3 regions of the Streptomyces sp. NPDC093544 genome follow, and region 3 is predicted to be linked to each of the others. Evidence: riboswitches for the same ligand, from Rfam matches in the RefSeq annotation. Region 3 holds a riboswitch; each other region holds the start of a gene.

Region 1 (9,516 bases), on a different contig from region 3:
GGGCCCAATCTGGGGGTGGTGGAACTCTCCATCGCGCTCCACCGGGCCTTCGAGTCGCCCGTCGACCGCATCCTGTGGGACACCGGCCATCAGAGCTACGTACACAAGCTGCTGACGGGGCGTCAGGACTTCTCCAAGCTGCGCGGCAAGGGCGGCCTGTCCGGCTACCCGTCGCGTGAGGAGTCCGAGCACGACATCATCGAGAACAGTCACGCCTCCACGGTGCTCGGCTGGGCGGACGGGCTGGCCAAGGCCCGTCAGGTGCAGGGCGAGAAGAGGCACGTCGTCGCGGTCATCGGCGACGGCGCGCTCACCGGGGGCATGGCGTGGGAGGCGCTGAACAACATCGCCGCGGCGAAGGACCGGCCGCTGATCATCGTCGTCAACGACAACGAGCGCTCGTACTCGCCGACCATCGGCGGTCTCGCCAATCACCTGGCGACCCTGCGTACGACGGACAGCTACGAGCAGATCCTCGCCTGGGGCAAGGACGTACTCCAACGCACGCCTGTCATCGGGAACACCGTCTACGAGTCGCTGCACGGAGCGAAGAAGGGGTTCAAGGACGCCTTCGCGCCGCAGGGAATGTTCGAGGACCTGGGGCTCAAGTACGTCGGGCCGATCGACGGGCATGACGTGGGGGCCGTGGAGTCCGCGCTGCGACGTGCGAAACGTTTCCACGGTCCTGTGCTGATCCACTGTCTGACGGAGAAGGGGCGCGGATACGAGCCCGCGCTCGCGCACGAGGAGGACCACTTCCACACGGTCGGTGTGATGGACCCGCTCACCTGCGAGCCCCTCGCGCCCTCCAACGGACCTTCCTGGACCTCGGTGTTCGGCGACGAGATCGTCAGCATCGGGGCGGAGCGCGAGGACGTCGTGGCGATCACGGCGGCCATGCTGCATCCGGTGGGGCTCGGCAAGTTCGCCGAGAAGTTCCCCGACCGGGTGTGGGACGTCGGCATCGCCGAGCAGCACGCCGCGGTGTCCGCGGCCGGGCTCGCAACCGGCGGACTGCATCCCGTCGTCGCCGTCTACGCCACCTTCCTCAACCGCGCCTTCGACCAGCTCCTGATGGATGTGGCACTACACCGGTGCGGTGTCACCTTCGTCCTGGACCGGGCCGGAGTCACGGGCGTGGACGGTGCCTCGCACAACGGCATGTGGGACATGTCGATCCTCCAGGTCGTGCCGGGGCTCAGGATCGCCGCGCCGCGCGACGCCGACCAACTGCGGGCGCAGCTGCGGGAGGCGGTCGCCGTCGACGACGCGCCGACGCTGATCCGGTTCCCGAAGGAGTCGGTGGGGCCGGCCATCCCGGCCGTCGACCATGTCGGCGGGATGGATGTCCTGCACCGGGGGGACCGGCCGTCGGTGCTCCTGGTGGCCGTCGGCGTCATGGCGCCGGTCTGCCTCCAGACCGCCGAGCTGCTCGAAGCCCGCGGTATCGGGTGCACCGTCGTCGACCCGCGCTGGGTCAAGCCGGTCGATCCCTCGCTGCCCGGGCTTGCCGCCGAGCACCGCATGGTGGCCGTCGTCGAGGACAACAGCCGGGCGGCCGGGGTCGGCTCGGCGGTCGCGCTGGCATTCGGGGACGCTGAAGTCGACGTACCCGTACGGCGGTTCGGCATTCCGGAGCAGTTCCTCGCGCACGCCAAGCGTGCTGAGGTGCTGGCCGACATAGGTCTCACGCCGGTCGAGATCGCCGGGCGGATCAGCGCCGGTCTGGCAGTCAAGGACGAGCTGTCCAAGGAGAAACAGGAATGACCATCCCTTCAGCTTCAGGGAAGTCGTCTTCTGAGGAGACCTCCTCCTCCGGGAAGTCGTCTTCCCTGAAGTCCCCATCCGGGGCGCAGGAGTTCGACCTCGGTGCGCTGCTCGCCGAACGCGGAGCCGAGCGCTACGAGCTGCACGCCAAGTACCTGAACCACCAGCTCCCGCGCATGCTGCACACCATCGGCTTCGACAAGGTGTACGAGCGGGCCGAGGGCGCGCACTTCTGGGACGCGGACGGGGCGGACTACCTGGACATGCTCGCCGGGTTCGGGGTGATGGGCCTGGGCCGCCACCACCCCGTGGTCCGCCAGGCGCTGCACGACGTCCTCGACGCCTCGCTCGCCGACCTCACCCGCTTCGACTGCCAGCCGCTGCCCGGGCTGCTCGCGGAGCGGCTGCTCGTCCACAGTCCGCATCTGGACCGGGTGTTCTTCGGCAACAGCGGTACGGAAGCTGTCGAGACCGCGCTGAAGTTCGCCAGATACGCGACCGGGAAACCGCGGATCCTGTACTGCCCGCACGCCTTCCACGGGTTGACCACCGGGTCGCTGTCCGTGAACGGCGAGGACGGTTTCCGCGACGGCTTCGCGCCCCTGCTCCCCGACACGGCCGTCCCGCTCGGTGATCTCGACGCCCTGGCAGCGGAGTTGAAGAAGGGCGACGTTGCCGCGCTCATCGTCGAACCCATCCAGGGCAAGGGGGTTCACGAGACACCGCCCGGATATCTGCGCGCAGCCCAGGAGTTGCTGCACAAGCACAAGGCGCTGCTCATCGTCGACGAGGTGCAGACCGGGCTGGGGCGGACCGGGGACTTCTACGCCTATCAGCACGAGGAGGGTGTGGAGCCGGACCTGGTGTGTGTGGCCAAGGCGTTGTCGGGCGGCTATGTGCCGGTCGGCGCCACGCTGGGCAAGGACTGGATCTTCAAGAAGGTCTACTCGTCGATCGACCGGGTCCTGGTGCACTCGGCGAGCTTCGGGTCGAACGCGCAGGCCATGGCGGCGGGCCTTGCCGTGCTCTCGGTCATGGAGAACGAGCAGATCGTGGCCAACGCCCGTGCCACGGGGGAGCAGTTGAAGTCCCGGCTCGCGGCGCTCGTGGACAAGTACGAGCTGCTGAGTGACGTACGTGGCCGGGGGCTGATGATCGGCATCGAGTTCGGGCGGCCCAAGTCGCTGAAGCTGCGCAGCCGTTGGACGATGCTGCAAGCCGCACGCAAGGGGTTGTTCGCGCAGATGGTGGTCGTGCCGCTGCTACAGCGGCACCGCATCCTCACCCAGGTCTCCGGCGATCACCTGGAGGTGATCAAACTGATCCCGCCGTTGGTCATCGACGACCGGGACGTGGACCGCTTCGTGGATGCCTTCACTGCCGTGATGGACGACGCGCACGGCGGGGGCGGGCTGATGTGGGACTTCGGCAAGACCCTGGTGAAGCAGGCGGTGGCGAACCGCTGAGAGTGCGGGCAGTGGTGAACTGAACTGCTGGGAGTGCGGGCAATGCCGAACCGTCGGGTGTTTGCCTCTGAGGCAAGAAATTTGCCTCAGAGGTAAGGCTCGGGCTCAATGGAGGCATGAGCACCGCCGAGGGCATGGACCCTTCCCCTCCCCCGCAGGGGACCGCTGACGAGCTGCACGTCGTCGCACCCCAGCTGCGTGGGCTGCGCCGCCATGCCTCCCTGACCCTGGAGGCCGCGGCTCGTGCCGCCGGGCTGTCGCCCGCCCACCTCTCGCGCCTGGAGACCGGGCAGCGCCAGCCCTCGCTGCCGATGCTGCTCGCACTCGCGCGTATCTACGGTACGACGGTCTCCGAGCTGCTCGGCGAGACGGTCCCCGAGCGTGACGCCGTGGTGCGCGCCGGCGACATGGAGCCGACCGCGGCGGGCGGCTGGACCTACTGGCAGGCCGGCGGCTCGGGCCGCGGGATGCAGGCCCTGCGCGTGCACGTCCCGTACGGCTCGCAGGGCGACATCGTGCGTGTCCACCCCGGTGAGGAGTGGCTCCACGTCCTGAGGGGGCGACTGCGGCTGCGCCTCGGTGACAGCGCGCATGTGCTTGCCCCGGGGGACGGCGCGCACTTCGACTCGCTCACCCCGCACCGCATCGCCGCCGCCGACCGGGACGGCGCCGAGCTCCTCTTCGTACACACCCTGCTGCAGAGCCCCACCACCGCGCTGTGCCTCGGCCCGGTGACGGAGCACGCGACCCCAGGAGAGACGCCATGATCGAACCCACCGGATCCGGCCCGCGCCGCGACATGGACGACAAGCTCCCCCGCGCGCTATGGGTGCGGCTGATCATCTACGTCGCCGTCGGCCACCTCTTCGCGGGCTTCGTCTACCTGCTGTTCACGCTGGGCGCGCAGAACCAGTAGGCGCACGTCAGCCGGGACCGGGAGACCTGCGTCAGTCGAGGAGCCGCTCGCGCAGCCGGTCCCGCAGCTCAGGGGTGATCCCCAGCCCCTGCTCCAGGTAGGCGTCGACGCTGCCCCAGGTCTCCTCGATCGTCTCGAAGGCCGCGGTCAGGTACTCGGCGCGCGCGTCGAACAGCGGGCTGAGCAGCTCCATGACCTCCGACGAGTAGGCCGATGCGGAGGAACTGCTGCGGTGGACCTTGTAGCGACGGTGCGTCGCGTTCGACTCCAGGTAGTCGGCCACGATGGCCTCGCGCTCGACGCCGAGGGCGAGGAGTGTCACGGCTATGGAGAGGCCGGCGCGGTCCTTGCCCGCGGCGCAGTGCATCAGCGCGGGCACGCTGTCCTCGGCCAGCGAGCGCAGCACCTGGGAATGCTCGGCGGTGCGCTCCTTGATGATGGCGCGGTAGGACCTGATCATCCGGTTCGCCGCCTTGCCGTCCGCGAGGAGCGCGCGCAGCTGCTCAAGATCGCCGTCGCGGACCATCTTCCAGAACTCGGATCCGTCAGCCGGGTCGGTCAGCGGGAGATTCACGTTCCGCACGCCCGGCAGCTCGACGTCCGGACCCTCCAGCTTCTGGTCCGCCGCGTTGCGGAAGTCGAAGATCGTGTGCAGGCCGAGGGAGGTGAGGAACGCCGAGTCGTCCTCCGTGGCGTGCGCGAGATGTCCGCTGCGGAACAGCACCCCGTACTTCACCCGGCGGCCGTCCACGGTGGGCAGGCCGCCCACGTCCCGGAAGTTGCGCACAGCGGTCAGCTCGGGTTCGGTCGACGGGACCTGCTGTGTCACGGGGGCTCCTCCCAGTCAGCCGTCGGCGCTGCTCGGCGTCGCCCGCCGACGGACGTTGCGCTCTCGACGATACGACATGGGTTCCTGGGGCAATAAGTTGTCCACAGGCGGTGTCTTCCCAGGTGCGGAGCTGTGCCTCCGGGGCGCCGGGCGCGCGATGATATTGGTAGCCGGTCGCGCCTGATCACATCTGCGATGACTTCAACGGCCGCGAGGAGTATCCCGTCGAGGGCCGGACGAGGGCCGGACAGGGGTCTCGATGTGACAGTTATCCGACCGTGTCGCATATAGCTGTTCTGTCCGAATTAACTGCTTCATTCCAACTGGCCCTGGAATAAGGCATCCTGGGCCGACGTGCGTGAGCAGCGTCATATTCGTGACGATGTGTTGCGACGTCTTTTTGTCAACCCGCCGGAATTCCCTGGTGATTTGACAGGCCCGAGAGGTGTTTTGTCCACAGAGGGTGACGGTAATTCCGAAAATGGATCAAGGGCGGGGCCTGCACAGAAAACCCACATGGTTGTCGACGCGGTCTCATTTCGCTTACCTTCGCCCTCAATCCGGACGGACGCCCAATCCTGCCGCCGCCCGGAATCCGCACACTCACCCGTATGTGGCAGGAGCGGGGGACCCACAGGTTCCACGCCTGTTCCGGTCTCCGGAACGGCTAGGGGTATAGCCGCGCTGCCGCGCGGCCGGGCATCTCCAGCCCGCACCCGACAGCTCACCTCGCAGGCGCCGGAGAGGAATTCGTCATGCCCGCGAAGGGTAAGCACCGCCGTCCCAAGTCCCAGCGTTTCACGCGCTCGATCGCCGTGGCCGGAACGGGTGGCGCCGCGCTCGCGCTGCCGCTCATAGGGGCCACCGGGGCCCATGCCGCGACCTCGGCTTCCACGGTTTCCTCGGCTTCGGAAAAGGCTGCCACGGCTGCCACGACGGCTTCTGGGAAGGCCGCCACTTCCGCTCCCGCCGCGGCTGAGAAGATCGCGACGAAGACTGCAACGAAGACCTACTCGGTAAAGGCCGGAGACTCCCTCTCGAAGATCGCCGACGACCAGAGCGTCAGCGGCGGCTGGAAGAAGCTGTACTCGGACAACCGCAAGGCCGTCGGCGAGGACCCCGCTCTGATCCACCCGGGTCTGAAGCTGTCGATCGGCAAGAAGGCCACCACGTCGAGCGACACGGCCAAGTCGTCCAGCGAGGCGTCGAAGTCGTCGAAGGCATCCGAGTCGTCCGTCAAGACGGCGGCCGAGCCCACGGCCAAGGCCGACGACACCGCGGACTCCAGCAGCAGTTCCGGCTACACGTTGCCGGTCGAGGGCGCCACCATCGGCACCGGCTACAAGGTCGCCGGCAGCATGTGGTCCAGCGGCTACCACACGGGCGTGGACTTCGTGGTCCCGACCGGCACCACCGTCAAGTCCGTCGCCGCGGGCACCGTCGTCTCGGCGGGCTGGGGCGGCGCGTACGGCAACCAGGTCGTCATCCAGCACGCCGACGGCCAGTACTCGCAGTACGCCCACCTCTCCTCCCTCTCCGTCTCGGCGGGCCAGACCGTGACCGAGGGGCAGCAGATCGGCCTCTCCGGGGCGACCGGCAACGTCACCGGACCGCACCTGCACTTCGAGATCCGCACCACGCCGGACTACGGCTCGGACGTGGACCCGGTCGCGTACCTGCGCTCGCACGGTGTCACCGTCGGCTGACGCCTCTCCCTTGCCACTGAAGGCCGGACCCCACGATCCCCGGGGTCCGGCCTTCAGCGTTTCGTGATCAGCGTGCCGCGTTCTCGCGCAGGGAGTTCCAGACCTGGCGGCTGTTCAACTACCCCCGCGGGGCCCTTATTCCGAGCTTGACCCAGACTTTATGAGTGGCTTATCTCACCCTCCGTCAACCCCTTCTTACGGTCGCGTAGCTCACACTCGAAGGTGAATCATGGGCCGATGTGGCAGACGATTCGAAGAGTGGCAACAGATCAGTGATCGGGTCGTACGTAGCGGTGGGGGACAGCTTCACCGAAGGCGTCGGCGACCCCGGGCCTGACGGGGCCTTTGTCGGTTGGGCGGACCGGTTCGCGGTACTGCTCGCCGACCGGCGGCCCGAGGGCGACTTCACCTACACCAACCTCGCCGTCCGCGGGAAACTGCTCGACCAGATCATCGAACACCAGCTCTCGCGGGCGAAGGAGCTCGCGCCGGACCTGGTCTCCTTCTGCGCGGGCGGCAACGACATCATCCGGCCCGGCGTCGACCCCGACGAAGTCGCGGAGCGCTTCGAGCGCGCGATCGCCGACATCACCTCCGCCGTCGGCACCGTCCTGGTGACGACCGGCTTCGACACCCGTGGCGTGCCCGTGCTGAAACACATGCGCGGCAAGATCGCCACGTACAACGGGCATCTACGGGCCATCGCCGACCGGTACGGCTGCCCCGTCCTGGACCTGTGGTCCCTGAAGACGATTCAGGACCGCCGCGCCTGGGACGGCGACCGCCTCCACCTGTCACCCGAGGGCCACACCCGCGTCGCGCTCCGGGCCGGCCAGGTCCTCGGCCTCGAAGTACCGGCCGACCCGGACCAGCCGTGGCCGCCGCTCCCGCCGCGCGGCACGCTCGAGGTCCGGCGCGACAACATCCACTGGGCGCGCGAGTACCTGGTCCCGTGGATCGGGCGGCGGTTGCGTGGCGAGTCCTCCGGGGACCATGTGGCGGCCAAGGGGACGCTCTCGCCGGACGACATCAGGACATGGATCGACGCGGTGGCCTGAGCCGGGCTGTGATGCCGGGCTGCACAGCAGCGTGGCGCAGGACGGGCGAGGGGTGGTGCGCGGCGTTGGAACTTCGACGCCGCGCACCACCCCTCGTCGTCTTCCAGGAGAGCCAGCGGGCGTACGAGCTTCCTGAGGCGTACGAGCTTTGCCAGACGTACGAGGTGGAGCGGGCCGTGGCACCGGCGGTGGTTCGGAGTGTCCGACGGAAGAGGTACGCCTCTCAGCGCACCGTCGCCGTCAAGGCCTCCCGCTCAAGGCCGAGTTCGCGCGCGAGTGCCTCGTCCACCCACTCATGGGTCCGAGCCCGCGACACCGGACCCTCGTACACGGTCATCTGCACGGCGAGCCCGTCGAGCAGCGCTGTCAGCCGAAGGGCCGTGCCGGTGGGGTCCGGGCAGCGGAACTCACCCGCGGCCACTCCCTCCGCGATCACCTCGATGATCGCGGCCTTCCACTGCTTGTCGAGGTAGCACGTGACCTCCCTGAGCGCTGGCTCGCGCAGTGCCGCCGCCCAGCCCTCGATCCACAGCCGCCACCCCTTGGCCTGTCCGGTCGGCGCGTACCAGCGCACCGCCGCCCGCAGCCGGCGCAGGGCCGAGGTACGACGGCCGAGCAGCTTGCGCAGATGGGCGAGGTCGTCCTCGGCGGCGTAGGTGAACGCCTCCGCGAGCAGCTTCTCCTTGGTCGAGAAGTGATACAGCACCAGCGCGTTGCTCACCCCGAGCGCCGATGCCACATCGGCGATCCGCACCGCCGCCACACCCCGCGCCTCGATCTGCTCGACGGCGGCGCGCAGCAACTCCTCACGCCGCTCCGCCACGTTCAACCGCACTCTTGCCACGCGGCAACCCTAATCCCTCGCCAGAGGGGGTGTTGGCGTCGGGTCGCCGGGGTCGAGCAGGCGATACCGGTGCCCCGACGCGGTCATCCGTACCAGCCGAACCGCTCGGCGATCACCGGCAGCCGGTCGGCGACGATGGCGTGCGCGGCCGCCCGCGGAGTGGTCCCGTCGGCCTCGGCGCGGGCCAGCATCTGGTCGATGAGGGCGCGCATGGAGCGCCGTATGTACCTGAACGCCTCGTCCTCGTCCGCGCCGATGTCGCCGAACAGCGTCCACCACCACCAGGCGTTCGTGCCGGAGTTGACCACGACGTCCGGCAGGACGGTGACGCCGCGAGCGGCGAGCAGTTCCTCCGCCTCGGCCAGAACGGGCATGTTGGCCGCCTCGACGATCCAGCGGGCGCCGATCAACTGCTGGTTCACGGTGTCGATCGCGTACGAGACCGCGGCGGGCACCAGTACCTCCGCCTCGGCCGACAACCAGGCGTCGCCCGGCAGTTCACGGTCGGCCGGGCGCAGCGCCGAGCGGTCCACCGTCCCGTACACGTCCCGTGCCGCGAGCAGCGCGTCGACGTCGAGGCCGTCTGGGTTGCCGATCGTGCCCTTGATGTCGGCGACTGCCACTACCGTGAGTCCCGCGCGCGTGAGGAAGCGTGCCGTGGCCCCGCCCATGGTGCCAAGGCCCTGCACGGCGACGCGCGTCCCCGCGTACGGCATCCCGGCGCGGTCCAGGGCCGCGAGCACCGACTCGGCGACACCGCAGCCGCCGACGAGCTCATCGAGCCCGATCCCGTCCACCTCGACAGCGAACGCGTCCGCGAGCCGCCGTCTCGCCGTCACCTCGTCGTCGAGCAGCGGGTACACGGCCTGGATGGAGGAGACGAGGCCCGCCTCCACGACGGCCCGGTCGACCAGGTCCTGGGTGAGGCCG
Region 2 (9,516 bases), on a different contig from region 3:
GTGCGCATCCGCAGCTGCCGTACCTCCGCGAGGCGGGCATCACCGTCGACGAGACGGCGCCGAACGCGCAGGAACTGATCGACGCCTGTGCCGGCGGCCGCACCGTGGTCGTCGTCGCCACCGGCGAGGGCGAGCCCCGGCTGACCGACGGGCTGTCCCGGCTCGCGGGCTCCGGCCGCATACAGATGCCGGACCTGGAGCTGCTCCCCGCCTCGTACGACCTGCCGGGCGCCCGCTTCCTCGACCTCGTCCAGGTCATGGACCGCATCCGCGTCGAGTGCCCCTGGTCGTCCCAGCAGACCCACAAGGGCCTGGCGAAGTACGGCATCGAGGAGGCGTACGAACTGGTCGAAGCGATCGAGGAGGGCGACCGGGACGAGCTGCGGGAGGAACTCGGCGACGTCCTGCTCCAGGTCGTCTTCCACGCCCGGATCGCCGAGGAAGGCGGACCGGAGGACGAGGACGTCCCCTTCTCCATCGACGACGTCGTCGGCGGCATCGTCGCGAAGCTGATCCACCGCCACCCGCACGTGTTCGGCGACGAGACCGCCACGACCCCCGAAGAGGTCAAGGAGCACTGGCTGCGCACCAAGGCCGAGGAGAAGGGCCGCACGTCCGTGACGGAGGGGATCCCGCTCGGCCAGCCGGGCCTGGCCCTGGCGGCGAAGCTGGCATCCCGGGTGCGTACGGCAGGACTTGAGGTCGAACTCCCCCAGGGCGAGGGCGTCGGCTACGAGCTGCTGGCCATAGCCACCCGCGCCGAGGCCGAGGGCGTGGACCCGGAGACGGCCCTGCGAACGGCGGCGCGCGCGTACCGCGACGCGATCCGCGCGACGGAGGGCCCTGCGGAGGGATGAGGGTCGGAGCTGGGTGGCCTACGTAGGGGTGTGAGTGGGAGCCGGGCGACCCGCCGAGGTGTGAGGGCCGGAGTCGGGTGGCCCGCGGAAGTGTGCGGGCCGGAGTTGAGCGTCCCGCAGAGGTACGAGGGTCGGAGCCCGGCGACCTGCGGAGGTATGAGGGCTGGAGCCCATTGACCCGCGGAAGGGCGAGTCCGGCTCAGCGCCGAAGTCACGCGCTCACGCGCCACGCGCTCACGCGCCACGCGCTCACGCGCCACGCGCTCACGCGCTGGGCGCTCACGCGCCACGCGCTCACGCGCCACGCGCTCACGCGCTGGGCGCTCACGCGCCACGCGCTCACGCGCTGGGCGCTCACGCGCCACGCGCTCACGCGCCACGCGCTCACGCGCTGGGCGCTCACGCGCTGGGCGCGCGGCCCGATGGGTTGTGCCAGCTCGGCTGCGGGCGGTCCAGCAGCCACTCCGCCGTGCCCAGCGGCCGGGTGCGTTCCTCGGCGGTCGGCGCCAGGACGTCGTGGAAGACCCGCTCGGCCGGAGTGCCCAGCCCGGGAAGCTCGTCGCCGATCTCCTCGACGAGCTGGGGCGGACCGGCCAGATAGACGTCGTGCCGTTCCCAGCCCGCGCGGTTGCCCAGCGCCGTGCGCAATCGCTCGGTCGCTTCCGCCTTGGGTCGGCCGGGCGCGGGTGTGATGAACGTGACGGAGAGCAGCGGAAGTCGGGCCTGAAGTCGTTCGACGGCGGACCGGTCGTACAGATAGGAGGTGTCCCGGGCGACGAGGAAGAGCCGGGCCTCGTGCGTGGCGTCGAGCTGCTGCAGAAGCGCCTTGACGGGTGCCCATCCCGTACCGGCCGCGATGAAGGTCAGCGGCCGCTCCACGGGCGCCCGGAGGGTCATCGCGCCACAGGGCGCGCCGAGCCGCAGGATGTCCCCCTCCCGCGTCTGGCGGACCAGGGCGGTGGAGAGCACCCCGTCCTCGACCCGGCTGATGTGCAGGTCGACGGTGTGGTCGGCGCGGGGTGCGTTGCCCAGTGAGTACGGCCGCCAGATGCCCGGCAGATGCGGGGCGTTGACGCTGACGTACTGGCCGGGGAAGAAGCGCAGCCGCCTGTCGGGCCGCAGGGTCAGCACGGCGAGATCGTCACCGTGCCGGGTCCGGGTCACGACTTCGGCGTCCCACCAAGGCGGTTCACCCATCTGCTGCGACTCCCAGGCGCCCTGGAGCATGACGTTGGCGATCGCCCCGTACGCCTCGGCCCAGGCCTTCTCGACCTCCGCGTTCCACGCCGACCCCGCGACGAAGGTGAACGCGGCGATCAGACTCGCCCCCACGGCGGCGTAATGGTCCGGCTCCGCCAGATACTTCCGGTGATCCCGCCCCAACTCCCGCAGGTATCCCGGCAGTGCCGGATCCCCCAGCCGCTCCATCACATACGTCAGCGCCGCGAACAGCCGGTCCCGCTGCCGCTCCATGTCCTCCGGAAAGTCCAGCGGAAACAGCTCGCGTACGTCCGGATTGTGCCGGAACAGATGCGAGTAGAAGTACTTGACCGCGAACTCGGCCCGTCTCTCGACGACCGCGAAGCTGGATCTGAGTATTTCGGGGTCCACTTCGCGACTGTAGGGACTTGCCGAGCCGCGAAGTCAAACAGCAGGTGATTTCCGGACAGCCCGGGGTGAAGGGCGCGATGGTCGTCAGGGGCTCGTCGAGTACCCCTGGTAGCCGGCGGGCGCAGGGCCAACACCGGTTCAGCATCGGGCCGGCCACCGGCCGGACAAGGCATCCCGGCCTCACCCGGATACCGTCAAGGAGTGACCGAGCACCCCACTCCCGCAAGTCCTGCCCCCGAACTCTTCACCTGGGAGTTCGCCACCGACCCCTACCCTGCGTACGCCTGGCTCCGTGAGCATGCGCCCGTGCACAGGACCCGGCTGCCCAGCGGGGTGGAGGCCTGGCTGGTCACCCGTTATGCCGACGCCAAGCAGGCGCTCGCGGACGGACGGCTCAGCAAGAATCCGGTGCATCACGACGAACCCGCCCACGCGAAGGGGAAGACGGGCATCCCGGGTGAGCGCAAGGCCGAGTTGATGACGCATCTGCTGAACATCGACCCGCCGGACCACACCCGGCTGCGCCGGTTCGTCAGCAAGGCGTTCACGCCCCGCCGGGTGGCCGAGTTCGCGCCGCGTGTGCAGGAGCTCGCCGACCAGCTCATCGACCAGTTCGCGGAGAAGGGGTCCGCCGACCTGATCCACGAGTTCGCCTTCCCGCTCCCCATCTACGCCATCTGCGATCTCCTCGGCGTCCCCCGCGAGGACCAGGACGACTTCCGGGACTGGGCCGGGATGATGATCCGGCACGGCGGGGGGCCGAGGGGCGGTGTCGCTCGGTCCGTGAAGAAGATGCGCGGGTATCTGGCCGAGCTGATCCACCGCAAGCGCGAGGAACTGCCCGAGCACCCCGCCCCAGGCGAGGACCTCATCTCCGCCCTCATCCGCGCCTCGGACGACGGCGAACACCTCACGGAGAACGAGGTGGCAGCAATGGGGTTTATCCTTCTTTTTGCTGGTTTTGAGACCACGGTGAATTTGATTGGCAATGGCACGTACGCCCTCCTTACTCACCCCGAGCAGCGGCGGCGGCTACAGGAGTCACTTGCCGCCGGGGAGAGTGGACTGCTCGAAACCGGCGTCGAGGAACTCCTCCGATACGACGGCCCTGTCGAACTGGCCACTTGGCGGTACGCGACCGAGGCCGTCCGGCTCGGCGGGCAGGACATCGCACCCGGCGACCCCGTCCTCGTCGTACTGGCGGCTGCGGACCGTGACCCCGAACGCTTCGAGCAACCGGACACGCTCGACCTCTCCCGCCGTGACAACCAGCACCTCGGCTATGGGCACGGCATCCATTACTGCCTCGGTGCGCCCCTCGCTCGCCTGGAGGGCCAGACCGCGCTGGCCACGCTCCTCACCCGTCTCCCCGACCTCCAACTCGCGGGAGATTCCGCTGATTTGCGCTGGCGTGGTGGTCTCATTATGCGTGGATTGCGCACGCTTCCAGTGGAGTTCGCGGCTCCGGTCGAGTTGTCCACCGGGCGGTCTTGAGGCACTTCGGGTGTCGCGAAAAACTGACGATCCCTCAACAATGTGATCTTCACGTGATCTACGCTGCATCGACTTGTGACAAGCGTTCGAGGCCGGATACGTTCAATGACCAGCGCGGATCATCCGTCGCAGACGTCGTCTGACGTCGCCGTACGTCGCTGTAGTCACCTGCTGTCACATGAAAGGGCTTCCGCATGCTCTCCGGGAACGGCCGCCATCGTCGCCCCCGTCAGGCCCCGGCTCTCATTGTCGCGGCAGGAGTGACCGGATCGGCCATCGCGATCCCGTTGCTCGGTGCCACGAGTGCGAGCGCGGCCGACACCACCACTTGGGACCGCGTCGCGGAGTGCGAGACAGGGTCCTCCTGGAGCGACAACATCGGTGACGGGTACTACGGCGGGCTGCACGTGACCCAGTGGGACTGGGAGAACTACGGCGGCCTCGAATACGCCCCGAGCGCCGACCAGGCCAGCCGCTCGCAGCAGATAGCCGTCGCCGAGAAGATCCTCGACGGCCGAGGGCTCGTCGCCTGGCCCACCTGTGGACCCCTCTCCGGGCTCAGCAAGGACTCCGCCTCGGTGGAGGTCGACACGGGCGTGTCGGACGACCCGTCATCCGACGCCTCCGCCACGCCTGGTGCATCCGGTTCCGCCGACCCGTCCGAATCGTCCAGCCCCTCTCCGTCCGCTTCGCCTTCCTCGGGTGCGACCGAGAGCACCGGGGACTCGACCAAGTCCGACAGTTCGGACGAGGGTGCGAGTGCCGACGCGAGTACAGACGCGAGCACGGACTCAAGCGCGGCGAATGGTGACGAATCGGATAAGTCCACCCAGGGCGACGACTCTTCGAGTGCGTCCGAGGATGAGGCGAGCGGCGCCGGGCGTCACCGTGGCGACATCGCCGCCGAGGGCGCGACCGACGGCGGTACGGACGATGCCGCCTCCGGACGGCACGCCTCCCGTGGCTCCGACGAGGCTCGCGATGTCGTCGACGGCTCGTATGTCGTCCGCGTCGGCGACAGCCTCTCGCTCATCGCCGACGCCCTTGGCCTCGACGGCGGATGGACCCAGCTGTACGCCGAGAACAAGGAAACGGTCGGCGCCGACGCGGACCTCATCCTGCCCGGTCAGAGCCTCGCAGTTGGTGCCGAACCGGGCGAAAAGTAGCGGGAGTTCACGTCATGTTTCGCCATGTAATGTCCCGTTTGGCGAGAATGAGAGATGGATCTCAGACCCCCTGATCGCCTTTGATATTCCGCCGATCCCCTGCCTACGGTCGTGACCGCTCGCCATCGCGGGCCCCGACGGTTGCAACGCCGAATCCTGCCAGCGGCCGTACGGGAACAGTCGTCGCGTCAAGCGCCGTAGGCAGGAGCGGGGGACCCAAGGTAAGCGCCGCGCCCGGTAGTTGACCGGGAGTGGCTTGGGGTTAAGCCGTGCACCGAAAGGTGTGCGACCGGGCACTCACCCGCCCGAACCCGACAGCTCACCTCGTAGGCGTCGGTGAGGGGATCACTTCATGCTGCGTTCGTGCAAGGGCAAGCACCGTCGCCCGTCCAAGGTCACTCGTATCGCCACGCTCGCCGGAGTGACCGGCGTCGCCGTCGCCGCCCCGCTGATGGCGGCCGGCACCGCCTCCGCCGCCACCACTTCCGAGTGGGACACCGTCGCCCAGTGCGAGTCCGGTGGCAACTGGTCCATCAATACGGGCAACGGCTACTACGGCGGCCTGCAGTTCTCCGCCTCCACCTGGTCCGCGTACGGCGGCAGCTCGTACGCCTCCACTGCCGACCAGGCCTCCAAGTCCCAGCAGATTTCCGTCGCCGAGAAGGTTCTCGCCGCGCAGGGCAAGGGTGCCTGGCCGTCCTGCGGCACGGGCCTGTCGAACGCCGCGAACGACGCCGGCTCCAGCGACTCGTCCTCGTCCTCGGGCAATTCGCAGAGCACCACCCCCTCGCAGCAGAGCACGCCGAGCTCACAGACCGACGAGCAGCGTGCCTCGCGTTCCTCGGAGCGGGAGACCGCCGCGAAGGAGACCGTCGAGACCCCGACCGGTAAGACGGTCAAGAAGGGTGACGGCGAGTACAAGGTGAAGAAGGACGACACTCTCAGCGAGATCGCCGAGGCGAAGAACGTCAAGGGCGGCTGGCAGGAGCTGTTCAAGCTGAACAAGGACATCATCGACGACGCGGACTTCATCTTCCCGGGTCAGCAGCTGCACCTCAGCTGACGGCCGGGGTCGCCGGCCGACGGCGGTCGGCCGGCGGCTGATATTCGGTTCTCAGCTGAACCACAGCAGGCTCCTATACGTGGTCTCCATACTGAAGGCCTCGTGTGGGTCACCCCCGTCCCCCACGGGCTCCCCGCTCCGGTGCGTGTTCCCCCGTACGCACCGGGGCGGGGCTTTTTCATTTCCGGCTGAGATCCGGCTTCGCTCCCTCTCTTTACGGCCCCTCTTCACCCCCTCTCCTCTGTCTTTTTGTTCCGTTCTGGAACAATGCGTACGCTCAGTTCTGTACAAGAGGGGGTAGACCGGCTGGCCGATCCCTCGGAGCCGGTTAGGCTCATCCCGCGGGGCTGCCACAGTCCCGCGTACCCGCGTCACATTCCTGAAGGAGATGCTCGTGCCGTCCATCGACGTCGTCGTAGCCCGGGAAATCCTCGACTCGCGAGGGAACCCCACCGTCGAGGTCGAGGTCGGCCTCGATGACGGCAGCACCGGTCGTGCCGCCGTCCCGTCCGGCGCCTCCACCGGAGCCTTCGAGGCCATCGAGCTGCGCGACGGTGACCCCAACCGTTACGGCGGCAAGGGTGTCGAGAAGGCCGTCCTCGCCGTCATCGAGCAGATCGGCCCGGAGCTCGTCGGTTACGACGCCACCGAGCAGCGCCTGATCGACCAGGCGATGTTCGACCTGGACGCCACCGACAACAAGGGCTCGCTCGGCGCCAACGCCATCCTCGGCGTCTCGCTCGCCGTCGCGCACGCCGCCTCCGAGGCCAGCGACCTGCCCCTCTTCCGCTACCTGGGTGGCCCGAACGCGCACCTGCTGCCCGTTCCGATGATGAACATCCTCAACGGTGGGTCGCACGCCGACTCGAACGTGGACATCCAGGAGTTCATGATCGCCCCGATCGGCGCGGAGTCCTTCTCCGAGGCGCTGCGCTGGGGCGCCGAGGTCTACCACACCCTCAAGAAGGTGCTGAAGACCAAGGGCCTGTCCACCGGTCTCGGCGACGAGGGCGGCTTCGCCCCGAACCTGGAGTCCAACCGCGCCGCGCTCGACCTCATCCTTGAGGCCATCAAGCAGGCCGGTTACATCCCGGGCGAGCAGATCGGGCTCGCGCTCGACGTCGCCGCGTCCGAGTTCTACAAGGACGGCAAGTACGAGTTCGAGGGCAAGTCCCGCTCGGCCGCCGAGATGACCGAGTACTACGAGGAGCTCGTCGCCGCGTATCCGCTGGTCTCCATCGAGGACCCGTTGTACGAGGACGACTGGGCAGGCTGGAAGGTCATCACCGACAAGCTGGGCGACAAGGTCCAGATCGTCGGCGACGACCTCTTCGTCACCAACCCGGAGCGCCTGGCCCGCGGCATCGAGGAGGGCTCCGCGAACGCCCTGCTCGTCAAGGTCAACCAGATCGGCTCGCTGACCGAGACCCTGGACGCCGTCGAGATGGCGCAGCGCAACGGCTTCAAGTGCATGATGTCCCACCGCTCCGGCGAGACCGAGGACACCACCATCGCCGACCTCGCCGTCGCGGTGAACTGCGGCCAGATCAAGACCGGCGCCCCGGCCCGCTCGGACCGCGTCGCCAAGTACAACCAGCTGCTGCGCATCGAGGAGATCCTCGACGACGCGGCCGTGTACGCCGGCCGTAGCGCCTTCCCGCGGTTTCGCTCTGCGAACCATTAAGCACAGCAAGGGCTGAGCCTCGGCTTCGTAGGAAGCGTCGTACGTACGTCCCCGTACTCGGTCCCGTACCGTGTGCGGGGACGTACGCACGTGCAGGCAGGGACGTATCGGGGAGGCGGGAATCATGGCTGTGAAGGACCGGGACCGGTTCTCCACCTCGACCAGGCTGCGGCTGCTCGGCGAGCAGACGGCGGCCCGGGTCTACCGCTCCCAGACCAAGCGCCAGGCGCGCCGCTCGCGGCTCACCGGGCGGGCGGCGCTCCTCGCTCTTGTCCTGTGCTCGCTGGTCGTCGCCCTCGCGTATCCGATAAGGCAGTACGTGTCCCAGCGCGCCGAGGTCTCCGACCTGGTGCGGCAGCGGGAGCAGGCCCGCGCGCGGGTCGAGCAGTTGCGTGACCTCAAGGCGCGCTGGCAGGACGACGCGTACGCGGAGCAGCAGATCCGGGACCGGCTGCACTATGTGATGCCGGGGGAGACCGGCTACATCGTGATCGACCCGGACGCGGCGAAGCAGTCGCGCGTCGACCAGGGAGCGGCCGACCGTCCCTGGTACGCGAACGTCTGGGACGGCGTGGACAGGGCCGACGCCGCCGCCGACCGGTGAACGAACCGATCGACCAGTTCACCGGCGGACCGCCCGACCGATCGATTGACTGAATCGGCAGACCTACCGGGCCGACCGGCTGACTGAACCGGCAGACCGACCAGGCCGACCGGCTGACTGAACCGGCAGACCGACCAGGCCGATCGGCTGACTGAATCGGCAGACCGACCGATTGACCGGTTTGACTGACCGACCTTTTGACTGACTGATCAGAAAGACATGTGACTCACGGCATGGAAACGCCACCGCCGCCCACCCCGCGCACCGAGCCGACCGACGCGGACGTCGAGGCCTTCAAGCAGCAGCTGGGGCGACCGCCGCGCGGGTTGTGCGCGATCGCGCACCGCTGTCCCTGCGGTCAGCCGGACGTGGTGGAGACGGCGCCACGCCTTCCCGACGGGACGCCGTTCCCGACGACGTACTACCTCACCTGCCCGCGGGCCGCTTCCGCGATCGGCACGCTGGAGGCCAACGGGGTCATGAAGGAGATGACGGACCGGCTGGCGAGCGATCCCGAGCTGGCCGCCGCGTATCGCGCCGCTCATGAGGACTACATCGCCCGGCGTGACTCCATCGAGGTCCTGGAGGGCTTCCCCAGCGCGGGCGGCATGCCGGACCGGGTGAAGTGTCTCCATGTGCTGGTGGGCCACTCCCTGGCGGCGGGTCCCGGGGTGAACCCGCTGGGCGACGAGGCCATCGCGATGCTGCCGGAGTGGTGGCGCAAGGGGGCCTGCGTGGTCCCGTCACCCGAGACCACTCATCAGCCCGGCGCTCACCCCTCCCTCGCCGAAGAGGAGGCCGCCAAGTGACCCGTGTCGCCGCCATCGACTGCGGTACGAACTCGATCCGCCTGCTCGTCGCCGACGCGGACCCGGCGACGGGGGAACTCGTCGACCTGGACCGGCGTATGACGATCGTCCGGCTCGGCCAGGGCGTCGACCGGACCGGGCGGCTCGCCCCCGAGGCGCTGGAGCGCACCTTCGCCGCCTGCCGGGAGTACGCGGCGGCCATCAAGGAGCACGGCGCTCAGCGGGTGC
Region 3 (9,516 bases):
CGAGCAGTGGCCGGAAACGTTTGCCGCCGGCCCGCACCAGGTGCTGCGCGGCCTCCGTGATGAACGGAACCTCGCTCTTGGTGGCTTCGAGCAAACCCTCCTCGACAGCCGCCAATCCGGCCTGGACATCGGCTTCGAGAGCCTGGTCCCGCACGCTCAGCCCGAACGGCCCGACGACGGTCACGAGAGGTTCTCCTGTCTGCTGACGATCACATGGCGAACTCGGTCGATCATTCGGTCGGTGACGCGGTTTGTCGATGTGTCGCTGCCATCACTCAAGTCAGCGTATCCGGTCACGTTTCGATCACCACGAGCGCCCACCGTCCCCATAGCCGACTTCCCTCACGAGTTCCCCCGGGCGGGACGGACAGTCCACAGCCCCAAGGAGAAGGAAACCTCCACCCGAACGGAAGGCGGCTGCACGCCCGGCGGTGCGACATCACGAGCGGTATGTTCTTGATCAATTGATACGAGCCGATATCCGCCCACTTGCCAGGCTTCCCTCTGTCGCGTCAGCGCCCCGTAAGGAGACCGGCCGCCGTGTCCCGCAGCACCGTCGAATCCGAGCCAGGCAGTGAGCCGCCTCCGCCTCCCGGTGACGACCACGCCTTCTTCGGCCAGCCCAGGGGCCTGCTCACCCTCTCCGGCCTGGAGGTCTGGGAACGTTTCTCGTTCCTCGGCATGCAGGCGATCCTCGTCCTCTACTTCGCGGACACCGTCGCCCACGGCGGCATGGGCATGTCGTCGGGCACCGCCGCCTCGGTGTCGGCCGCGTACGGAACGCTCGTCTACCTGGTCTCGGTCGCCGGTGGCTGGCTCGCCGACCGGATGCTCGGCTCGTACCGCGCGGTCCTGTGGGGCGGCATCCTGATCGCCTGCGGCCACTACTCCATGGCGGTCCCGACGGGCACCCTGACCTGGGTCGGCCTCGGCCTGATCAGCGCGGGCACCGGCCTGCTCAAGCCCAACGTCGCCACCATGGTCGGCAAGCTCTACCGCACCGAGGACGAGCGCCGTGACGCCGGGTTCGCCCTCTACTACATGTCGATCAACATCGGCGCCTTCGCGGGCCCGCTCGTCACCGCCTGGCTCGGCGACCACCGGGGCTGGCACTGGGGTTTCTCCGCGGCGGCGGTCGGCATGACGTTCGGCCTGATCCAGTACGTCATGGGCCGCCGTCACCTGGCCGGACGCAAGCGCGCGGCGGAATTCGCCCTCGCCCCCGACGCGATGCGCCGGACGGTCCTGCTGATCGGCCTCGGCCTCCTCGCGGCGGCCGTACTCGCGACCGTCCTCGCCGTGGCCGGCTATCTGACGATGGGCCGCTTCGTCGACCTGCTCACCCTCATCTCGGTGATCGCGCCGGTCGTCTACTTCGCGGTGATGTTCAGGAGCCCGCGCGTGACGGACGCCGAACGCGGCCACCTGCGCCCGTACGTCGTCCTCTTCCTCGCCTCGACCGTCTTCAACTTCATCCTCTTCCAGGCGTACTCGACGATGATGCTGCTCGCCGCGTCGAACGCCGAGAGCAGGATCCTCGGTTACGACTTCCCGGCCGGCTGGTACGCCTCCGCGCTCGGCGCCTTCGAGGTCGCCCTCGCGCCCGTGGTCGCCGCGCTGTGGGTCCGGATGGGCCGCAACCAGCCGCACGCCTCCAACAAGATCGCGATCGGGGTCGTACTCGGCGGCCTGTCCTTCCTGCTGATCGTGCTGCCGACGAGCGGACACAGCAGTGACGACTACCTGATGTCGGCCTGGTGGATCGTCGGCTCGTACCTGCTCCTCGGCCTCGGCGACATCCTCCTGGAGACGTCCGGCATGTCCGCCACCACCAAGCTCGCCCCCATCGCCTTCTCCAGCCAGACGATGTCCCTCTGGTTCCTGTCCCTCGCGCTCGCCAACGGCATCCAGGCCCAGACCGTGAAGCTCTACGACGACGTCTCCAAACCGGCCTACTTCGGCGTCAACGGCGCGATCGCGGTGGCCGCGGGCCTCGCCGTGATGGCACTCGCCCCCTGGCTGCGCCGCACCATGTACCCCGTCCACTGAAACCACCGGGATCACGCATGCGCATCCGTACGTCCTTCCCCTACGAGTCCGCTCACGAGGACGTCCTCATCCCCCTCCCGGACGGCACACGTCTGTACGCACGCGTCTGGCGCCCCCTGACCGACGAGCCCGTACCGGCGCTCCTCGAATACCTCCCGTACCGCCTCACGGACTGGACGGCGCCGCGCGACTGGCAACGCCATCCCTGGTACGCCGGTCACGGCTACGCCTCCGTCCGCGTGGACGTCCGCGGCCACGGCAACTCGGAGGGCATGCCGACGGACGAGTACTCGCAGACGGAACTGGCCGACGGGGTGGAGGTGGTCAACTGGCTGGCTTCCCAGCCCTGGTGCTCGGGCAAGGTCGGCATGTTCGGCATCTCCTGGGGCGGCTTCAACTCCCTCCAGATCGCGGCCCTCGCGCCCGAGCCGCTCAAGGCGGTCGTCACCGTCTGCTCGGCGGACGACCGTTATGACAACGACGTGCACTACATGGGTGGTTCCGTCCTCGCCGTCGACATGCACGCCTGGGCGGCCACGATGCTCGCCTTCGTCGCCCGCCCGCCGGACCCGGTACACGTCGGCGAGGTGATGTGGCACGACCTGTGGGTGAAGCGCCTTGAGGCGGTGGAGCCGTACCTCCACACCTGGCTGTCGCACCAGACCCGGGACTCGTACTGGAAGCACGGCAGCGTCTGCGAGGACTACGGCGCGATCCAGGCCGCCGTCCTGGCGGTGGGCGGCTGGCACGACCCGTACCGGGACACGGTGTTGCGCCTGGTCGAGAACCTGCCACCGGATCGCGTACGAGGCCTCATCGGCCCCTGGTCGCACCAGTACCCCGACCGGGGCCTGCCGCCGGGACCCGCGATCGGCTTCCTCCAGGAGACCCTGCGCTGGTGGGACCACTGGCTGCGCGACGGGGACACCGGAGTGGTGGACGGGAACACAGGAGTGATGTCGGAGCCGCTGCTGCGCTCGTACGTCATGGACGCGCACCCTCCGGCAACGGTGTACGACGTGTTGCCGGGCCGCTGGGTGGGTGACGAGACCTGGCCGTCCCCCTCCGTGACACCGGTCTCGTACGGCCTCCGGGGCGCACCGGTACTGGTCCGCTCACCGCAGCACACGGGCGTCGACGCGGGCCGCTTCTTCCCCTTCGGGAACGACGCGGATCTGCCGCCGGACCAGCGGGAGGAGGACGGGCGGTCGGCGTGCTTCGAGTTCGAAGTCCCGGAGGAAACATGGGTGTTGGGCCGTCCGAAGGTGCGGTTGCGGCTGACGTCGGAGGCGGAGCGCGGCCAGGTGATCGCCCGACTCTGCGATGTGGCCCCCGACGGCTCCTCCACACTCGTCACCCGAGGCGTACTGAACCTGTCGGCGCGCCATGGCCGTGACCAGGCGGTTCCCTGGAAGCCGGGCTCTACGGAGGACGTGGTTTTCGAGCTGAACGGCATCGGTTACGCATTCCCGCCCGGTCACCGGATCCGCCTCGCGGTCTCCTCCGCGTACTGGCCCTGGATCTGGCCCCAGCCGGGTTCGGAGTCGGGCTTCAACCTGGACCCGGCGGGCAGCGCCCTCGAACTCCCCGTACGGGCAAGGCAGTCGGCGTTCCCGATCGCCTTCGAGGAACCGGAGGAGTCCGAACCCCTGGGAGTGGTCGTACCGGCGACCCTGGACGAACCCCGCCCCGAACGCCTCGTCGTGCGCGACGTGGCCAAGGGCGAGTGGCGCCTCGAAGTCGACCCCCGCTACGGCGGCACCCGCGTCTATCCGGACGGCCTCGAATTCACGGAGGACGTGCTGGAGACGTACACGATCAACGAGTCGGATCCGCTGTCGGCCCGCACCCGCTCGACATGGTCGATCCGCCTCCACCGCCCGGACCTGCCGTGGGACGCGCGCGTCTCGACCACGTCCAAAATCTCCTGCGACGCCGATGAGTTCATCACCTCGAACGAGGTGATCTGCCGGGACGGTGACGAGGTGGTTTTCCACCGGACGTGGGAGAAGAGGATCCCGCGGACGGCGGGGTGAGCGGCGGCCGGCAACCACCGCATGCTGCCCGTATTGCACCCTGATTGCCTACGGTGCCGCTTTGTTCATGCTTGGTCGCGTGAAATGGGTCACGTCCGGACAAGATCGACGTCTCGACCCGCCTCGCGATGCCTCGCAATTGCCCATTCGCGAAAGGTAAGTTGAGTTTCATATTCCGGACACAATCGGGCGATTCCCCCTGTTGTGTGTGCAGGCGAAAGCGATCTACGGCGTCAAATCGGGCCTTGTTCCAGACATGTGCTCTCGCATACGTTCACGTCGATCCAGGCGGAACGCCGAATCCTGCCGCCGCCCGGAACCCCACCCATCCACGCGCTCACGGCAGGAGCGGGGGACCCAGGTAAGCCGCCGATCCGGACACCGGCTCGGCTAGGGGTGAAGCCGCACCCACCACGCGGCCGGGCAGCTCCCGCCCGAACCCGACAGCTCACCTCGCAGGCGCCGGAGAGGAATTCGTCATGCCCGTACGAGGCAAGCACCGCCGCCCCAGGACCAGCCACCTCACCCGTGGCATGGTCGCCGCCGGAACGGGCGGAGTCGCGCTCGCACTCCCCCTGGTGAGCGCGACCGGCGCCCACGCCGCCACCACCGCCGGCGTTCCGGCCCAGGCAACCGCGGCTACGAAGGCCGCTCCGGCCGCCGTCCCCGACGTCAAGCTCGTCACGTACAAGGTCGTCGCGGGCGACACCCTGTCCAAGATCGCACGGGAACACACCACGGACGACAGCTGGCAGGCCCTCTACAAGGCCAACGCCGCGGTCATCGGCTCCGACCCGACACTGCTTCGCCCGGGCACCACCCTGACCGTGGGCACGAAAACCACCCAAACATCCACGAAGTCCGCGGAGTCGACCGCCTCGACCTCGAAGTCCACGGTGACCCCCGCGACCTACTCCAACGATCTCGACGGCTGGATCAAGGAATCCCTGGCCGTCATGGCCCAGTCCGGGATCCCGGGCACCTACGACGGCATCTACCGCAACATCATCCGCGAGTCCGCGGGCAACCCCGCCGCCATCAACAACTGGGACTCCAACGCCGCCGCCGGCACCCCCTCCAAGGGCCTTCTCCAGGTCATCGACCCGACCTTCGCCGCCTACCACGTGGCCGGCACCTCGATGGACCCCTACGACCCGGTCGCGAACATCACGGCGGCCTGCAACTACGCCGCCGCGAAGTACGGCTCGATCGACAACGTCAACGGGGCTTACTGACGGGGCAGTTCAGACGTACGGCTGTGGGTGGGGTCTGCCGCGGGCACGCGGGCGGCCGGGCAGACGCACCCGCCAAAATGCAGCTGCCGGATGGCGGTCGGGACGCTATGCTCGCCGCGATGATGACTCAATCTGCTGGCAGATCGGGGGTCCCGTCCGCGCAAGGTGAGTGCTGATGCTCACTCAGACCGCGAACGAGGACTCCCGCCTTTCCTTCTGGTTGCGCGTGCGCGAGTTCGCCGTGCCACCCTCCATGATCGAGACCGCGACCGCCCGCCGTCGTGCCGGGGACTGGGCGGGGGCGTGTGCCGCCGCAGGCATCGATGTCGATCTCAATCCGCGTTCCGTGGCGCGCAGTCACGGCCACGAACTCGCCGCCCGCATCCGGGCCGATCTCCGCCATCTCGCCCCTGACCTGCTGCGCTGGCACCTGCCGAGGGTCGCGCCCGACGGGTTGCTGCGCCCGGGTCTGACCATCGCGCTGGCCCGGTACGAGTACGAGTACGACGACGCGGAGCGCGAGGGAGAACACCCGGACCCGGTGTACCTGGTAGTGCGGACTCCGCCTGCCTGGGCGGACGCCGGTCAGCGGATCAGCCTCGCGCTGTGGGGCGGCCCCGGCCCCCGCTTCGAGTCCGGGGCGTGCCGACATCCGCATCCCCGTCCCAACCGGCGGTTCCGCCTCGATCTGCACCGTCATCTGTGGGACGCGCGCAGGGCCGATGAGCTGCGGGTCCGGGCCGGGGCCGATCGGCCGCCCGGCCCTTCTGTGGACCCCGGTCCGCTGGAGATGGTGCCGCGGGGGCGGCAGTGTGCCGTCGAGCGGTGGGCGGCCGAGGCCGAGATCTTGCTCCGCGCCGAGGGGCGGGCGAGCGGTACCGGTGCCGTCGCGGTGCGGTTCGGTGACCGGCGTCGGCTGACCTTGGACTTGATCGCGGACGGAGACGGCCCCGGGCCGCCCGCCATGCGGATCGCCGCGGCGCCCATGGCGGGCAGCTGTAGCGCCTCCGCACTGCCGATCCTGCCCGACGCTGCGACCTGGGTGCTGCCCGACCTGGAACTGCTCCGCACCGGTGCGTTGGAGCCCGACCGGCTGCATCCGCTGGTCGCCTCGGCACTGGTACCGGGTCGTTCGCCGACCGGTCTCCGGGGAGGTTCCTCCCCCGTTCCGGACCGGTCCGCAGGTCAGCCCCGACTCGTGGAGTGCCGGGGAGCCGAGCACCGGATCGGCCTGGTCGACGGGGTACTGGCGGCGCTGGACCACGACCCGGCCGAGATCCGCCGGGAGGAACTGCTGGTCGCGCTGACCGGCACTCCGCTTCCCTGCCTACAAGCCATCGATGAGGCGCACCGTCGTCCGGACTGTCTCGTCGGCGTCCGCGAACGCCTGGTCCACGGCGACATCACCGGTGCGCTGGCCGTCGTCGAAGGCTTGTTGGGCCCCGACGCGGTGCTGCGCGGCGGCGCTCTACGGGACGAGCTCGAGGCCGCCGCGCGGCGGCGGATCACGTACGGACTGTTCCGGGCGGGCCTGATCGAACCCGGCCCCGGCCGCGTCCACTTCCACCCGGATTGCCACCGTCCGCGTGGCGGCCGCGCCCATTCGCACCACGCGATCGCCCACTGACCTGCGGGACCTCCCGCTGCCTCGAGAGCCTCCGGCCCTCGCACCAACTCGCTGCACCACGAACCCAAAGGTGATCAAACATGCCCACACGCATCCTGTCCGCCCCCACCGACACTCTCTCCGCCTCCCCGACCGCTGCCGTCGACACTCTCTCCACCTCCCCAACCGCTGCCATCGACACTCTCTCCACCTCCCCAACCGCTGCCATCGACGCCCTCTCCACCTCTCCCCCCGCCTCACAACTCGACGTAGCAGGCGAGTTGCTGACCCTGTTGCGCGACGCCGGTACCGAACCGCGCCCCGACACCCAGCTGGAGGCCCTGACGCTCGCGGTCGCGGCCGACCTGCCCGTACTCCTGTGGGGTGAGCCGGGGATCGGCAAGACCGCGGCCCTGACACAGCTCGCGGCGGCCCTGGATCTTCCGCTGACCACGGTCATCGCCAGCGTGCACGAGCCGTCCGACTTCTCGGGGCTGCCCATCATCGGAGACGACCCCGCGGAGCAAGGTGTCCCGATGGCCCCGCCGGACTGGGCAGTACGCCTGGTACGGGCCGGCCGAGGGCTGCTGTTCCTGGACGAGTTGTCCACCGCACCGCCGGCCGTCCAAGCCGCCCTGCTCCGCCTCGTGCTGGAGCGGCGGATCGGTTCGCTCCAACTGCCGCCCGGGGTACGGATCGTGGCCGCCGCCAATCCGCGTTCCTCGGCGGCCGACGGCTGGGAGCTGAGCCCGCCGCTGGCCAACCGGTTCGTCCATCTTCAGTGGACCCACGACCACGAGGTCGTCGTACGAGGACTCGGCGGGACCTGGCCACGGGCGACGCTGCCACGGCTCGACCCGGAGAAGCTGTCGGGGGCCGTTGAGTTCGCCCGCCGTGCGGTGTGCGAACTCCTCGCCGCCCGCCCCACCCTCGTACACCGACTGCCCAGCAACGAAACCCGCCGGGGCGGCGCCTGGCCGTCACCCCGAAGCTGGGAGATGACCCTGTGCCTGATCGCCTTCGCGACCGCGGCCGGCTCCTCCCGGGAGGTGCTTTCCCTACTGGTACGAGGCACCGTCGGGGACGGCCCGGGGCTCGAACTGCTGGCAAGCCTGGACCGGATGGACCTCCCCGACCCCGAGGTCCTTCTCGCCGACCCGGCGGGGGCGACCCTGCCCGAACGGGGGGATCTGCGCCAAGCGGTACTCGACGGTGTGGTGGCGGCGGTCCGCCGACGCCCGGAGAAGTCCCGCTGGGACGCGGCCTGGGCCCTACTGGTCCGGGCGTTGGAGACCGGAGCCCCTGACCTGGTGGTCGTCCCCGCGACCACACTCGCCACACTGCGCCAGGAGGACTGGGACGTTCCGGCATCGATCGAGCGGCTCGCCGGCGCGGTGTCCCTGTCCCGGCGTGCGGACCGGGCGGCGGCACAGTCCGCTTCCCGTGCGGCGGGCGCCGCGAAGGCGGGACGATGACCCCGGACGCAGCGGCAACACTCGGCGGCGCACTCGATCGCGACAAGCTCTTCGCCGCCCGACTGCACGCAGCCCGGGTCCGGCCCTACTTGGCGACGGCGCTGTTCGCCCTGCACACCGTGCCGTCACGGCGGGTACCGACGATGGCTGTCGACCGGTACTGGCGGTGCTATGTCTCATCGGCGTTCGTGGACCGGACACCGGTGGAGGAACTGGCCGCGGTATGGGTGCATGAGGTGTCTCACCTGCTGCGCGACCATCACGGGCGCAGTGACCGGTTCGCGCGGCAGCACGGCCTGACCGGACCGGCGGAACGGCTGCGGATGAACATCGCCGCGGACTGCGAGATCAACGACGACGTGTACGGCGACGGGCTGATCCGGCCCGAAGACGCCCTCCAGCCGCTGTCCTTGAGGTTGCCCGAGGGGCAGCTCATGGAGGACTACCTGCGCCAGTTCCGCCTCGGGCCGCTCACCCAACACCTGGCCTGGCTGGACTGCGGCAGCGGCGCCGACGGACTGGAACGGGAGTGGGAGCTGGGTCCTGACGGTGCGCACGGCCTCAGCGCGCAGGAACAGGACGCGGTCCGGTTCCGGGTGGCGCAGGGCATCACCGCGCGCCCTGGGCACTCCCCCAAGGGTTGGCAGCGGTGGGCGGAGGAGGCGTTCCATCCGCCGCAGCCGTGGCGGGAGTTGCTCGGAGCGGCGGTCCGCTCGGCGGTCTCCGGCTCCGGCGCGGGCGAGGACTACACCTACGGCCGACCCTCACGGCGCTCTGCCGGGGTGCCCGGCGCCGTGCTGCCGAGCCTCCGGCGCAGGCCGCCCCGGGTTTCCGTGGTCATCGACACCTCCGCGTCGGTCAGTGACACCGAACTGGGCAGCGCGCTCCTCGAAGTCGCCGCGATCTCCCGCGCCTTGGGCGGCCGCCGCGACCTGATCACCGTGGTCCCGTGCGACGCGGCGGCCCGGATCGCCCACCCCCTGTGCCGCGCCGAGGGGATCCCCCTGGTGGGCGGCGGCGGTACGGACCTCCGCACAGGCTTCGCCAAGGCCCTGCGAACCGGACCCCGACCGGACGTCGTCGTCGCCCTGACCGACGGCCAGACCCCCTGGCCG

What was found. Region 3 has a riboswitch for cyclic di-AMP ahead of AB0N66_RS33180 (LysM peptidoglycan-binding domain-containing protein). Riboswitches for the same ligand answer to the same signal wherever they lie in the genome.
Region 1: linked by a shared signal. The riboswitch ahead of AB0N66_RS10805 (LysM peptidoglycan-binding domain-containing M23 family metallopeptidase) and the one ahead of AB0N66_RS33180 (LysM peptidoglycan-binding domain-containing protein) in region 3 are both predicted to bind cyclic di-AMP.
Region 2: linked by a shared signal. The riboswitch ahead of AB0N66_RS34210 (transglycosylase family protein) and the one ahead of AB0N66_RS33180 (LysM peptidoglycan-binding domain-containing protein) in region 3 are both predicted to bind cyclic di-AMP.

Annotation. Positions count from the first base shown of each region.
Region 1 is NZ_JBFBEA010000006.1:170,667-180,182, reverse strand. It holds gene dxs (1-deoxy-D-xylulose-5-phosphate synthase) at 1-1,767, shown strand, start outside; gene AB0N66_RS10825 (aspartate aminotransferase family protein) at 1,764-3,233, shown strand; gene AB0N66_RS10820 (XRE family transcriptional regulator) at 3,350-4,000, shown strand; gene AB0N66_RS10815 (DUF6126 family protein) at 3,997-4,149, shown strand; gene AB0N66_RS10810 (tyrosine-protein phosphatase) at 4,181-4,978, opposite strand; cyclic di-AMP (ydaO/yuaA leader) riboswitch at 5,554-5,729, shown strand; gene AB0N66_RS10805 (LysM peptidoglycan-binding domain-containing M23 family metallopeptidase) at 5,734-6,684, shown strand; gene AB0N66_RS10800 (SGNH/GDSL hydrolase family protein) at 6,957-7,742, shown strand; gene AB0N66_RS10795 (TetR/AcrR family transcriptional regulator) at 7,966-8,586, opposite strand; gene AB0N66_RS10790 (Glu/Leu/Phe/Val dehydrogenase dimerization domain-containing protein) at 8,670-9,516, opposite strand, start outside.
Region 2 is NZ_JBFBEA010000028.1:93,605-103,120, reverse strand. It holds gene AB0N66_RS34230 (nucleoside triphosphate pyrophosphohydrolase) at 1-857, shown strand, start outside; gene AB0N66_RS34225 (globin domain-containing protein) at 1,257-2,468, opposite strand; gene AB0N66_RS34220 (cytochrome P450) at 2,670-3,962, shown strand; gene AB0N66_RS34215 (transglycosylase family protein) at 4,223-5,128, shown strand; cyclic di-AMP (ydaO/yuaA leader) riboswitch at 5,312-5,476, shown strand; gene AB0N66_RS34210 (transglycosylase family protein) at 5,481-6,191, shown strand; gene eno (phosphopyruvate hydratase) at 6,580-7,875, shown strand; gene AB0N66_RS34200 (septum formation initiator family protein) at 8,000-8,479, shown strand; gene AB0N66_RS34195 (DUF501 domain-containing protein) at 8,713-9,288, shown strand; gene AB0N66_RS34190 (Ppx/GppA phosphatase family protein) at 9,285-9,516, shown strand, end outside.
Region 3 is NZ_JBFBEA010000027.1:1,035-10,550, reverse strand. It holds gene AB0N66_RS33195 (polyprenyl synthetase family protein) at 1-184, opposite strand, end outside; gene AB0N66_RS33190 (peptide MFS transporter) at 541-2,049, shown strand; gene AB0N66_RS33185 (CocE/NonD family hydrolase) at 2,067-4,085, shown strand; cyclic di-AMP (ydaO/yuaA leader) riboswitch at 4,410-4,560, shown strand; gene AB0N66_RS33180 (LysM peptidoglycan-binding domain-containing protein) at 4,565-5,320, shown strand; gene AB0N66_RS33175 (hypothetical protein) at 5,496-6,947, shown strand; gene AB0N66_RS33170 (AAA family ATPase) at 7,028-8,401, shown strand; gene AB0N66_RS33165 (VWA-like domain-containing protein) at 8,398-9,516, shown strand, end outside.